One region of the Aeribacillus sp. FSL K6-8210 genome, then DNA from elsewhere that is predicted to be linked to it. Evidence: riboswitches for the same ligand, from Rfam matches in the RefSeq annotation. Region 1 holds a riboswitch; each other region holds the start of a gene.
The links. Region 1 has a riboswitch for thiamine pyrophosphate ahead of thiT (energy-coupled thiamine transporter ThiT). Riboswitches for the same ligand answer to the same signal wherever they lie in the genome.

Region 1 (4,461 bases):
CCCTTGCTCCTTTACATTAAGAAAGCGTTTATTTTATAATTAGTGTAAAACAAACGTTCGAGTGGATTCGCTATTTTAAGAAATATTTTCCGGGAAATATCGAGCCCTCTGGCGAATGGGAATGATTTTGTCGAACTTAGCTGAGAGCTTGGCTAAAAAAGGAGATGCTCTTAATTGATAAAAATTAAGAAAATTGTTTTGCATATATTACAGATGCGTTTGAAAGCCCCATTTTCTACTAGCTATGGAGACATTCACGATCGCGAATTGTTGATCGTAGAAGTAAAGGATGATGATGGTGCAGCCGGTTTTGGAGAAGGGGTTGCTTTTTCCACTCCATGGTATACAGAAGAAACCGTGAAAACAACTGTGCACATGATCGAAGATTTCCTCATTCCGATTTTATCAAAGACGACGTTTCATCATCCTCGTGAGTTGGCTGAATCGTTTCGTTTTATTCGCAGAAATTATATGGCAAAAGCGGCTTTGGAAGGTGCCGTGTGGGATCTATATGCAAAACAGCAAAATATACCTCTTTCACAAGCTCTCGGGGGAATGAAAAAAGAAGTTGAAGCTGGGGTGAGCATCGGTATTCAGCCGACAATAAAAGATTTAATCAGTCTTATTGAACAATATCAGGAGGAAGGATACAAGAGAGTAAAAATAAAGATTAAACCCGGTTGGGATATTGAAGTAGTTAAGGAAATACGGAAGCATTTTCCGAACTTGGATTTAATGGCTGATGCGAACAGTGCCTATACATTAAAAGATATAAATCATCTAAAACAATTGGATGAGTTTCAATTAATGATGATTGAGCAGCCTCTTGCGCACGATGATATTGTGGATCATAGCAAACTTCAAAAAGAATTGGACACACCGATCTGTTTAGATGAAAGTATTTGTTCCTTCGAAGATGCTCGAAAGGCTGTTGAACTTCGAAGCTGCAAAATTATGAATATAAAAATCGGCCGTGTTGGCGGTTTGACAGAAGCAAAAAAAATCCATGATTTTTGCAAAGAGCAAAATGTTCCAGTTTGGTGCGGAGGGATGCTTGAATCAGGGATTGGACGGGCCCATAATATAGCCTTAGCGACACTTGAACAATTCACACTGCCAGGAGATATATCCAGTTCATCTAAGTATTGGGAAGAAGATATTATTGAACCGGAAATATCGGTTTATAATGGAAAAATTGCCTTGCCTGATAACCCGGGGATCGGTTTTCATGTAAGCCGTGAAAAATTAAAAAAATACACTGTTGAAACGAAAGTATTTACCCTATAAACAAAATCATCCTCTGCATGTTTTGCAGAGGACTATTTTATTTATTTTACAACCAATCTTGGCGCCGCCATAATGAGAATAACAGTAACGACAGCGCATAATACAAAGGCTCCTATCATCGTAATGCCGTTTACGATCAAAGAATAAACGACCGCTGACATTCCTTCTGGTGCATATTCTCCGAAGAAAAAGACACCGCTGATAAAATGCCAAAAATAACGTGCAAAAGCTCCGATGAAGACGCCAAAGATGATGAAAACAAGAGCAGAGCTTTTCTTTCCATCTTTCAGCTTATTTTGGATAGTTTTGCTGAAAAGACCGGCTAAACCGATAAAGGAAAAAGCTAGAAAATAGTCGATGAAGCCTTGAACAGGCGTCAGGATGTATGCATCACCTAATACAATTTGCAATAATCCCCATAAAAAGCCGGAAATGAAGCCAATCTTTGCACCGGATCGAAACGATAATATGAGTACAGGCACCATGGCAATGGATATAGAAATGGCTGATGATAATTGAATGGAAGGGAGAAGATCAAGTATAACTGCCAATGCTGCAAAGATTGCTGCTTCTATTAATAGTAATAAGCGATTTTTTTCCAAAAATAAAACCCCCTGTATATTATTTGCTATCAACAAATATCCATAAGGGGGAAAAAGGCTGTATCATGGATCAGTATACTTCCACATCCCTACGCTAGCATTAACTAACAGGTTCAAAGGGTCTGGACGAAATATCCGTCCACTCTCAGCATATAGCTCCCCTTGTGGATCTGTTGATATTCGAATCTTATGTCTATCATAATAGACTATAAGAAAATTGTCATTCTTTTTTCGCTATATTCAAATAAATTTAAACACGATAAAGCTGAAATGCAGCCTTTGGACAAAAAGTAATGAAAAAAGGGCGTTAACAATAAGAACTTTTTTCAGAATGGGGGTTTTGGTTTGAATCTTAAACGTGAGCGTTATGAAGTAGTGGATGTGGTGCGGGGGGCTGCGATATTTGGCATTTTACTTGTGAATATGGCGCATTTCAGCTATCCAGATGTATATTTATACCAAATAGGCAGCGAAAATTTTTTTACTGAAACATGGAGAACATGGGATTTTCTAACGAAAAATATTTTGGAAATATTTGTACAAATGAAGTTTATTACAATGTTCTCATTATTGTTCGGATTTGGAATCATCATCATGGAGGAACGGGCTTTAGGAAACGGCAGGAACTTTGTTTCTATATATATACGCAGACTGGTGGTGCTTTTTGTATTTGGACTAATTCATTCATTTTTCATCTGGGATGGAGACATTTTAATGGATTATGCTGTGCTGGGGTTTCTTCTCCTTTTTTTCCGGAAGTGTTCCTGGAAAACCCTTTTGGTATGGACTGTATGTTTATTTAGTTTATATTTGCTCCTTATTGGTTTGATGACGGCTGTATCCAATGGTGAGGATGCTTTAGTCCAAAAAAGAGAGCAGGCTGCCTTACTGGAAGAGGAGGCAAGAAACGCAATCCATTCATATCAAAACGGAAGTTTTACTGATATTTTCCATCAGCGTATTCATGATCGGCTTTTTTACATGTCTATGTCTGGCATGTGGCCTTTTCAACCGCTTGTCTATATAATAAACATGCTCCCATATATCAGCATGTTTTTAGTTGGCATGATATTTGCGAAACAAAAGCTTTTTCAAGAACCGGAGAAGCATCGAAGGTTATTAACAGCCATCTGGTTTTTCGGGCTTATCATTGGGCTTCCGTTAAATATTTTTGCGGTCACCGCTAAAAATAGTTTTTACATGGTGTTCGGTGCACCATTTCTCATGTTGTTTTATGTGATCTCTCTCATATTTTTATATTTTCACCCAATCTGTCGGCAAATTGTTAAGAAGATTGCGCCTGTTGGACGCATGTCATTGACAAATTACATCATGCAATCTGTTATTTGTACATATATTTTTTATCATTACGGATTGGGATTGTACGGTAAAGTATACCCCTTCGCCGGTTTTTGGCTTGCACTCGCAATTTTTGCCGTGCAGCTTATCATCAGCCATATTTGGTTTAAATATTTTCAATTAGGGCCGTTGGAGTGGGTATGGAGAACAGCGATGTATTTCAAGCGCCAGCCTATTCGCATGAAAAAGGAAGTTTCGAAGCATAATAACAGATCAAGATGAATTGTAAAAATGTAGTTTCAAATCTCAGATTTTGAGTTTATGATAGCTCTTTCTTTTTGAAAATAATTTATAGTATGATGGAACAAAGGAGTGTCTAGGCAACATGTTTCTACAAGCAATTTTTATTTTTTTGCTGCAATTATTGTATGTACCAGTATTGACGATCCGAACTATTTTGTTAGTGAAAAATCAAACAAAGGCTGCTGCTGGTATAGGTTTGCTAGAAGCAGCGATTTATATTGTCGCTTTAGGAATAGTTTTTCAAGATTTATCTAATATTTACAATATTAGTGCATATATTATCGGTTTTGGTGCAGGGCTGTTGTTGGGCGGTGAACTGGAGAAAAAGCTGGCTTTTGGATATGTAACATACAATGTGAATTTAATGGATAAAAATTCCGGATTAGTCAAAAAATTGAGGGAGGCTGGTTTTGGGGTTACGGTCTTTCAAGGAGAAGGAATGAATTCGATTAGGTATCGTTTGGAAGTTGTTGCCAAACGGTCTCGGGAGGAAGAATTTTTAAAACTTGTCAATGAAATAGAACCAAAAGCGTTTTTAAGCTCATATGAAATTCGTTCTTTTAAAGGCGGATATTTAACAAAAGCGATGAAAAAGCGGGTAAAGCGTTTAGAAAAAGAACGAACATAACGGTCGAAGGGAGGATGAAGCGTGGATATATTTGCACAAATTGCTGAGGATCGGATCAAAAAGGCATATGAAGAGGGAGAGTTTAAAGAACTTCCCGGGATGGGGAAGCCTCTCCCGCATGACGATTTGTCTGATATTCCGGAAGAACTCCGAATGGCTTATCGTCTTTTGAGAAACGCCGGAATGGTCGATCAAGAAAATGACTTGAAAAAGGAACTATTAACTATTCAAGATTTACTAAAATGCTGTGAAGATGAAGCAGAAAGGAAAAAATTACAACAAAAGCTGTCGGAAAAACAATTGGCATTGGAACGAATCGTGAAGAAAAGGAATATATTCAAC
Region 2 (4,461 bases), 1.9 Mb from region 1:
GTATAATGAAGCTTTTCATTCAAAGGGCCTAGCAGTACGTTAGGCCTTTTTTCAAACGATTATTTTTTTGATATTCATTCTTCAAGGAGGAAGCGGAAATGAAATTACGTGAGCCAATGCCTGAATTAGTCGGAGCAACAACTTGGCTGAATGGCGAAGTAACGAAAGAGCAATTAATCGGTGAAAAACCAACATTAATCCATTTTTGGTCAATCAGCTGCCATTTGTGTAAAGAAGCAATGCCGAAAGTAAATGAGTTCCGCGATCAATATAAAGATAAACTGAACGTAGTAGCTGTTCATATGCCTCGCTCCGAAAAGGATTTAGATATTGATGATATTAAAAAAGTAGCGGAAGAACACGGGATTACGCAACCGATCTTTGTTGACAACGAACATAAATTAACCGATGCTTTTGAAAATCAATATGTACCTGCATATTATGTTTTTGACAAAAACGGCATTCTTCGCCACTTCCAAGCAGGAGGAAGCGGAATGAAAATGCTGGAAAAACGTGTTAATCGGGTGTTAGCGGAAACAGAAAACGCTGAATGATTCAACCATCTGCAAAACATTGCAGGTGGTTTTTCATTTTAGAAAAATACCTTTCCGGCTTTGAAAGGACTTGTTTTTATTGCTTCGAAGCTTTCAAAAGATAAGCATCTCCATTTACCATTCATCTGACATCCTTTTTCCAGCTCTCAATCCTAAAGAAATGATTCACATTCCAAATCACAACATGCTATAATAAATGATGCTAGTTTGAACAAAAAGGAGCATAGGTGGATGGCAAAACAATCACAAACTTTTTCCATTATGAATCTATTAAAGGTGCTTTTGGCTGTCATCGTTATCCTTTTCCTATTTTATTTGCTTGCATTTAACGACGTCGTCGTGCGTTTTATATCTCTGCTATTAAATGGATGTTTAGTTGTTCTCGCCTTCCTTGTCTATCGGAAAATAGACTATATGATAAAGATGAAAGAAGAACGAAAAGAGCCTATTCAAAACGAAAAGCTGCCTGATGAAACAGAAATGGCGCGAAAAGAACAGCAATTAAATAAACTGGAGCTTGATAAAACGCAATTGTTGGAGGAGCTATTAACAAAAGCCGGTATCGAAGAGGAAGAAAAACAAAAGTACCGAGCCAAAATTAGAGAAAAAGAGGATGAAGCTTCAAAGCTTCAACAAGAGCTAGCATTCATGAAAGGCCGGATTGCCAACTTGATTTTAAAAAGAGATCCTGAGATCGAGCGGATTGTCCTGCTGCTTGATGCAGATTTTATATTAAATCATTCGTTAGTGGAAATTAATCAAAGGTTTCAGGAAATTAGCGGCAGTTTTTCTGAACAATCGATCGAGCATTTGAAAAAGGCTAATTATATTGATCAACATTTGCAATTTACTCGAATTGGTTATCGTGAATTATTAAAGACAGCAAAAAGAATCAATTAACCGTTAGCTTGTATTTTTCTATATTTTATGATTTAATGAAATTAAATGAAAATTTCATAATATTAACATACCACTAGGGGAGCCGAAAGGCTGAGAAAGGCGTGTGCCTTGACCCTTTGAACCTGATCTAGATCATACTAGCGTAGGGAAGTGGTGCAGTAATATCGAAACCTGTCTATGGGTTTTGTATATACTTGCCCGTTCCCTTATATTGGGAACGGGCTTTTTGCATTACAAGGCTGGTTGGCAAACCATTTTTCAAAACAAAATGTTAAGAAAGGGGAGACAACGTGTTACAAACGCTATTTCAGCAAATTGATGAAAGGGAAGAAGAACTTCTGAATCTTCTAAAAACACTCGTATCGTTTGAAACGCCGAGCCCTCCGGCAAGAAATGCAAAAGAGGCTCAAAAGTATGTCGCCTCATATTTGGAAGACATCGGCTTTTCCATTGATCAATGGGATTTATATGAACAAGATCCAGTCGTAGTAGGAACGAAAAAAGGAAAAGATCCAGAAAATTACCACAGTTTAATTATTAACGGGCATATTGATGTCGCTTCAATCGAAGAGGGAGAAGAATGGCTAACGCCTCCTTTTGAGGCAACGGTTAAAGGGGATTACATATATGGACGCGGTGTAGCGGATATGAAAGGGGGAATGGCTGCCAGTCTGTTTGCATTAAAGCTGCTGCAAGAAAACGGCATTGAGCCGGGAGGGGATATCATTTTTCAGTCCGTCGTCGGTGAAGAAGTAGGCGAAGCAGGAACAAAATCGTGCTGCGACCGGGGATATCGAGCTGATTTTGCCATCGTTGTCGATTCAAGCAACTGTGAAATACAAGGGCAGGGCGGGGTGATCACGGGCTGGATTACGATTGAAAGCCCCGAGACATTTCACGATGGCACGAGAAGACAAATGATTCATGCCGGCGGGAAGCTTTTTGGGGCAAGCGCGATTGAAAAAATGATGAAAATTATTGAAGGACTGCGAGAGCTTGAACAGCATTGGGCAGTGATGAAAACGAGCAAAGGCTTTCCGCCTGGTTCTGCCACAATTAATCCTGCAGTGATTGAAGGTGGAAGGCACGCCGCTTTTGTGGCCGATAAATGTTCCCTTTGGATTACCGTTCACTATTACCCGGAAGAGCATTATGTAGAGGTGATCCGGGAAATTGAAGAACATATCCATCATGTTGCAATGGCTGATCCATGGCTTCGGAAATATCCTCCGAAATTTAAATGGGGCGGCACATCGATGATTGAAGATCGAGGAGAAATTTTCCCAGCTTTTTCATATGACGAACATTCACTCGGAGTGAAAACATTACAAAAAGCACATAAACTGGCATTTAATGAGGAAGCAAAGCTGACGATGTCCCCTACTGTGACAGACGGCGGCTGGCTGAGTGAAGCGGGAATTCCCGTCGTTTTATATGGACCGGGCACGCTTGAAGATGCACACTCGGTGAATGAAAAGCTGTCCATCCCCCAATTAAAAACATTTACAAAATCGCTGATCGCGTTTTTATTTGATTGGTATCAGAAAAAACGATGACAATTACAAAAGCTGCGAAAGGGGTAATTCAAATGTTTACAGACCGATTGTATAAAACTGCAAAACCGATTTGGGAAGCGAGTTACCATCATCCGTTTGTTCAAGGAATCGGCAATGGGACGCTGGATATCGACAAATTTCGCTTTTTTATGGAGCAGGATTATCTTTATTTAATCGAATACTGCCGCCTGTTTGCCCTTGGAAGCTTAAAGGCTCACAATCTTCAAACAATGACAGTTTTTGCTGATCTTCTACATTCGACGTTAAAAGTGGAAATGGATTTGCATCGTCAATACGCTGAAAGAATAGGAATAGAGAAGGAAAAATTAGAACAAGTTCAGCCTGCTGCTACAACCGTTGCATATACGAGCTATATGTTAAATGTGTCGCAGCGAGGATCATTGGCAGAACTGGTTGCCGCAGTCCTTCCATGTACATGGAGCTATTATGAAATCGGCACACGCTTACATGAGATTCCTGGTGCCAGTGAACATGAGTTTTACGGCGAGTGGGTAAAAATGTACGCATCAACAGAATTCGGTGAATTGGCAAAATGGCTGAAAGATTTAATGAATGAGCTTGCAGAAGGAAAACGGGAAGAAGAATTGAAATGGCTGGAAGATATTTTTGTCACAACGAGCAAATACGAATATATGTTTTGGGAAATGTCTGAACGAAAAGAAATGTGGCCAATCGAAATCAATTCTTAATATAGGAGAGAATGAACATGAAATTTACTGAAAAAATTCGAACAAAAGCAGATCCGATATGGCAGGCCAGCTTCGATCATCCATTTGTAAAAGGTATTGCCGAAGGGAGTTTGCCGCTTGAATGTTTTCGTTATTACGTTTTACAAGATTCGTATTATTTAAGCCATTTTGCAAAAGTGCAATCGTATGGAGCGGCAAAAGCAAACGATTTATATACGACATCGCGAATGGCTCAGCATGCACAAGGAACATTTGAAGCGGAATTATCTCTTCATGAAACATTTGCCAAACAGCTGGGAATCACAGAGGAGGAGAAGGCGAATTTTAAGCCGGCCCCAACGGCGTACGCCTATACTTCCCATTTATATCGAGCGGCGATCAACGGTCACTTAGGCGATATTATTGCTGCAATACTTCCGTGCTATTGGCTATATTACGAAATTGGCGAAAAATTAAAAGATGCGAAGCCAAAAGAACCGATTTATCACCAATGGATTGCGGCTTATGGGGGCGATTGGTTTAAGCAGCTTGTCGAAGAACAAATTGACAGGCTGGATGAAATCGCACAACAAACGATAGAAGCCGATCTAAAAAGAATGGAAGAGCATTTTATCATCAGCAGTCAATATGAATTAGCGTTTTGGGAAATGGCTTACCGTTTAGAAAAATGGGAAGTGGAACCAAAAATCAGTCAATAAAGGAGTTTGATCATAATGAAAGGATTAAAACTGACAGACATTC
Region 3 (4,461 bases), 650 kb from region 1:
CAGGATCGAGAGAAAGATTAAATTGGTCGTTCCAGCGAAATTCAAAACGGGCTTTTGATAAAGCATCATCCCTTATTTGGGCGCCTGGATGCCCTTTTGCCAAATCTGCGGCATGGGCTGCAATTTTATAAGCAACAACACCTTGGCGCACATCCTCTTTATTGGGAAGGCCTAAATGCTCTTTCGGAGTTACATAACATAGCATGGCCGTTCCGTACCAGCCGATCATGGCTGCTCCAATGGCTGACGTAATATGATCATAGCCGGGAGCAATATCGGTCGTTAATGGACCGAGGGTATAAAAAGGAGCCCCTTTGCAAATTTCATTTTCTAAATCAACATTTTCTTTAATTTTATGCATCGGAATGTGCCCAGGGCCTTCGATCATGACTTGGACATCATGTTTCCAGGCGATTTCCGTCAATTCACCGAGCGTTTTCAATTCGGCAAATTGCGCTTCATCATTGGCATCTCGAATAGATCCGGGACGCAAGCCGTCACCTAATGAAACGGCAATATCATATGTTTTTAAAATTTCGCAAATCTCTTCAAAATGAGTGTATAAAAAGTTTTCTTGATGATGCGCCATACACCACTGCGCCATGATCGAACCGCCGCGGGATACGATTCCGGTCGTCCGTTTGACGGTCAAAGGGATATAGCGAAGCAGCACGCCGGCATGTATAGTAAAATAATCGACCCCTTGTTCTGCTTGCTCAATTAATGTATCACGGTAAATTTCCCATGTTAACTCTTCAGCAACGCCATTTACTTTTTCGAGCGCTTGGTAAATCGGGACGGTTCCAACCGGCACGGGCGAGTTGCGGATGATAAATTCTCTTGTTGCATGAATATTTTTTCCTGTTGACAGGTCCATAATTGTGTCAGCGCCCCAGCGGATGGCCCAAAGCATCTTCTCAACTTCTTCTTCGATTGACGATGTTACAGCTGAATTGCCAATGTTGGCATTAATTTTTACATGAAAGTTCCGGCCGATGATCATCGGTTCACTTTCCGGGTGATTAATGTTGGACGGAATAATGGCCCTGCCGGCAGCGACTTCTTGACGAACGAATTCAGGATTTATGTTTTCACGAATCGCCACAAACTCCATCTCTGGGGTGATGATCCCCTTTTTTGCATAGTGCATTTGTGTAACGACAGCACCTTTTTTTGCTTTGAAAGGCTTTCGATGAAAAGGTGTGGCAATATTGTGATCTTCCCAATTGCGAAATCCATTATCTTCAGGCTTTACCTGGCGCCCGTCATATTCTACAACATCATGACGGTCTAAAATCCACTGTTTGCGTACAGCCGGCAAACCTTTATGAATATCTGCCTGAAAATCAGGATCTGTATAGGGACCGCTCGTGTCATAAACCTTTACAGGTTCATTTTCAAACGTTCCCGCTTCCGTTTTCGTGGGAGTTAATTGAATTTCCCTCATCGGAACCCGAATATCGGGTCTTGACCCAGTCACATAAATTTTTTTGCTTGCTGGAAACTGCATGTTTTCGAAATAATGTTTCATTTTTCTCCTCCTCCATTTTTTTATCTGAAGATGTGCATAGAAAAATAGGAGGGGAGATGGGACGTGAAAAATAAAAACGGGTTCGCTTTAGCACGAACCCGATCAATTCAATATAGAAAAAGAAGGCAATAAAATACTCCCGCTACCTACTTCCCTACGCTGGCATCATCCAGATCAGGTTCAAAGGGTTGAAGAACTTCAGGCGCGTTCTTCTCTCAGTCCAGCTAATTGGACACCCCTAGTAGATGGTTATATATTTTTTTTAATAGTAACATAATATGAAAAATAATGAAAATATTTTTTCGTTTCATGTTTGTTTGCAGAATTGTTGATTTTTGAAACTTTCTGCACAATTGTCCGTAATAATATTAGGCAAAAAATAAGGGGGGAGAGGCCTGAAATCAAACAATAAGTTTTTCGCTATTTGCGCTCTGCTGCTCATCTTGTCGATTATTTGTGCGTCTTTTGATGCCAAATCAGCTGAAGGGAAAACTGTTTATTTTATTCCGATTGAAAATACAATTGAAAAAGGGTTGGTGCATTTTATTAAACGATCCATTCAGGAGGCGGAAAAAGAGAAGGCGGATGTCATTGTTTTTGAATTGAACACTCCTGGCGGTGCTTTAGAGGCAGCGATAGAAATAGGCAAAATGATTATGGATACAGATATCAAAACAATCGCTTATGTAAATAAACATGCGATTTCTGCAGGGGCTTATATAGCATTAAGGGCTGATCAAATATATTACCATCCTGGCGGTACCATTGGGTCAGCGGCTGTCATTGACTCCAATGGCAATGCTGCAGAAGTAAAAGTGCAATCGTTTTGGAAAGCAGAGATGAGAAATGCTGCTGAGGTTCATGGCAGAGACCCTATGTTCGCTGAGGCGATGGTAGACAGCAGCTTGGATATGCCCGAATATGGTGCAGAAAAAGGAGAATTACTAACATTAACAGCAAAACAAGCGATGGAAGTCGGGTATGGTGAAGGCATCGCCAAAAGCCGGGCAGAGCTTTTGAAATCGATCGGAATGGAAGGTGCAAAAGTCCAGGAGACTGAGGAGACGTTTGCTGAAAAAATAGCCCGTTTTGTAACAAACATGTATACCATTCCGATATTATTAACGATTAGCGGTTTAGGGTTTGTGTTAGAATTGTACACTCCTGGGTTTGGCATTCCTGGTTTTATTGGACTATTGGCACTGTTTTTGTTTTTCTTCGGTCATTTTATTGCAGGGCTTGCGGGATTGGAAACGGTTGTTTTGTTCGTGCTTGGGGTTCTGCTTATAATTGCAGAGTTGTTTGTTCCAGGAGGAATTATTGGAGCAATCGGTTTTCTTTCAGTCCTTTTAAGTTTATTTTTAGCAGCTGATCATATAGGACATATGGCGGTTTCTCTTTTTATTGCCGGTTCCATTTCGATATTCACAATATTCATCATGTCAAAGGTGATTGGTAAGCGTATGAAATGGTTTAAAAAAATTATTTTAAATGATTCAATCAGCACGGAGAAAGGTTATGTATCCAATCAAAATCGTACAGATTTAATTGGGAAAACGGGTGTAACTGTGACTGCTTTACGACCGGCAGGAACAGTAATGACCGATGGAGAGGAAAGATTGGATGTTGTGACAGAAGGAACGTATATTGAGAAAGGAAGAAAAGTGAAAATTGTTAAAGTAGAAGGCTCACGAATTGTTGTAAGAGCTATTAATGAAAATGAATAGGAGGTAGGTATATCACATGGATGTATCATTTTTTCTTTTACTAGGTCTTATCGTATTAGGTCTTATTTTGCTTGGCATCTTGTTCTCTTTTGTGCCGATTATGCTCTGGATTTCCGCTCTGGCAGCTGGCGTTCGCATCAGTATTTTGACTCTTATTGGAATGAGGCTGCGCAGAGTCATTCCAAGTCGAGTGATCAATCCGTTAATTAAAGCGCATAAAGCCGGCCTTGATGTCACAACAAATCAATTGGAAAGCCATTATTTGGCAGGAGGAAATGTCGATCGAGTTGTCAACGCATTAATTGCAGCTGAAAGAGCTAATATTGAATTGAGCTTTGAACGTTGTGCTGCGATTGATTTAGCGGGAAGAGACGTGCTTGAAGCCGTTCAAATGAGCGTAAATCCGAAAGTAATCGAAACCCCGTTTATTGCAGGGGTTGCCATGGACGGAATTGAAGTGAAAGCAAAAGCCCGCATCACGGTGCGAGCCAATATCGACCGGCTTGTTGGCGGTGCCGGGGAAGAAACGATTATCGCACGTGTAGGTGAAGGAATTGTCAGCACCATTGGTTCTTCTGATGATCATAAAAAAGTGCTGGAAAACCCTGATATGATTTCGCAAACAGTTTTAAACAAAGGACTCGATTCAGGAACAGCCTTTGAAATTTTATCCATCGACATCGCGGACGTTGACATCGGCAAAAACATCGGTGCGATCCTGCAGACAGATCAAGCGGAAGCAGACAAAAACATCGCGCAAGCTAAAGCGGAGGAACGCAGGGCGATGGCGGTGGCAAGAGAGCAGGAAATGCGCGCTAAAGTTGAAGAAATGCGGGCAAAAGTTGTTGAGGCGGAAGCGCAAGTTCCGCTTGCAATGGCGGAAGCTTTAAAATCAGGAAATATTGGAGTTATGGATTATATGAACATCAAAAACATTACCGCTGATACAAATATGCGTGATTCTATCGGAAAAATGACAAAAAACTCTGCTGGTGATGAAGAAGAATGATCTTTCTGTCCATCAAAGGAGGTGTCATATGGAAATATTTGAAAATCCGCTGTTCATTGTTATTTTAATCGGGATTATTTCTTCTTTGTTTGGCAGAAATAAAAAAGATCAAGAGCAGCAGAAAAAAAGGAAACAAGCTGCAAAACAAATAAAACAAAGGGTTAAAAATGTTTCGACAAGCCCTCCAAATGAAT

Region 2: another riboswitch for thiamine pyrophosphate. It lies ahead of NSQ41_RS07195 (acetylornithine deacetylase); the one in region 1 lies ahead of thiT (energy-coupled thiamine transporter ThiT).
Region 3: another riboswitch for thiamine pyrophosphate. It lies ahead of thiC (phosphomethylpyrimidine synthase ThiC); the one in region 1 lies ahead of thiT (energy-coupled thiamine transporter ThiT).

What each region holds. Positions count from the first base shown of each region.
Region 1 is NZ_CP150172.1:3,412,461-3,416,921, reverse strand. It holds gene menC (o-succinylbenzoate synthase) at 178-1,287, shown strand; gene thiT (energy-coupled thiamine transporter ThiT) at 1,329-1,889, opposite strand; TPP riboswitch at 1,959-2,062, opposite strand; gene NSQ41_RS16635 (DUF418 domain-containing protein) at 2,235-3,470, shown strand; gene NSQ41_RS16630 (DUF2179 domain-containing protein) at 3,574-4,119, shown strand; gene NSQ41_RS16625 (DUF1992 domain-containing protein) at 4,141-4,461, shown strand, end outside.
Region 2 is NZ_CP150172.1:1,480,326-1,484,786, forward strand. It holds gene NSQ41_RS07180 (peroxiredoxin) at 1-6, shown strand, start outside; gene NSQ41_RS07185 (TlpA disulfide reductase family protein) at 99-554, shown strand; gene NSQ41_RS07190 (hypothetical protein) at 786-1,454, shown strand; TPP riboswitch at 1,520-1,620, shown strand; gene NSQ41_RS07195 (acetylornithine deacetylase) at 1,745-3,010, shown strand; gene tenA (thiaminase II) at 3,043-3,720, shown strand; gene tenA (thiaminase II) at 3,738-4,418, shown strand; gene NSQ41_RS07210 (ECF transporter S component) at 4,434-4,461, shown strand, end outside.
Region 3 is NZ_CP150172.1:2,763,617-2,768,077, reverse strand. It holds gene thiC (phosphomethylpyrimidine synthase ThiC) at 1-1,531, opposite strand, end outside; TPP riboswitch at 1,666-1,781, opposite strand; gene NSQ41_RS13405 (nodulation protein NfeD) at 1,975-3,258, shown strand; gene floA (flotillin-like protein FloA) at 3,275-4,267, shown strand; gene NSQ41_RS13395 (hypothetical protein) at 4,296-4,461, shown strand, end outside.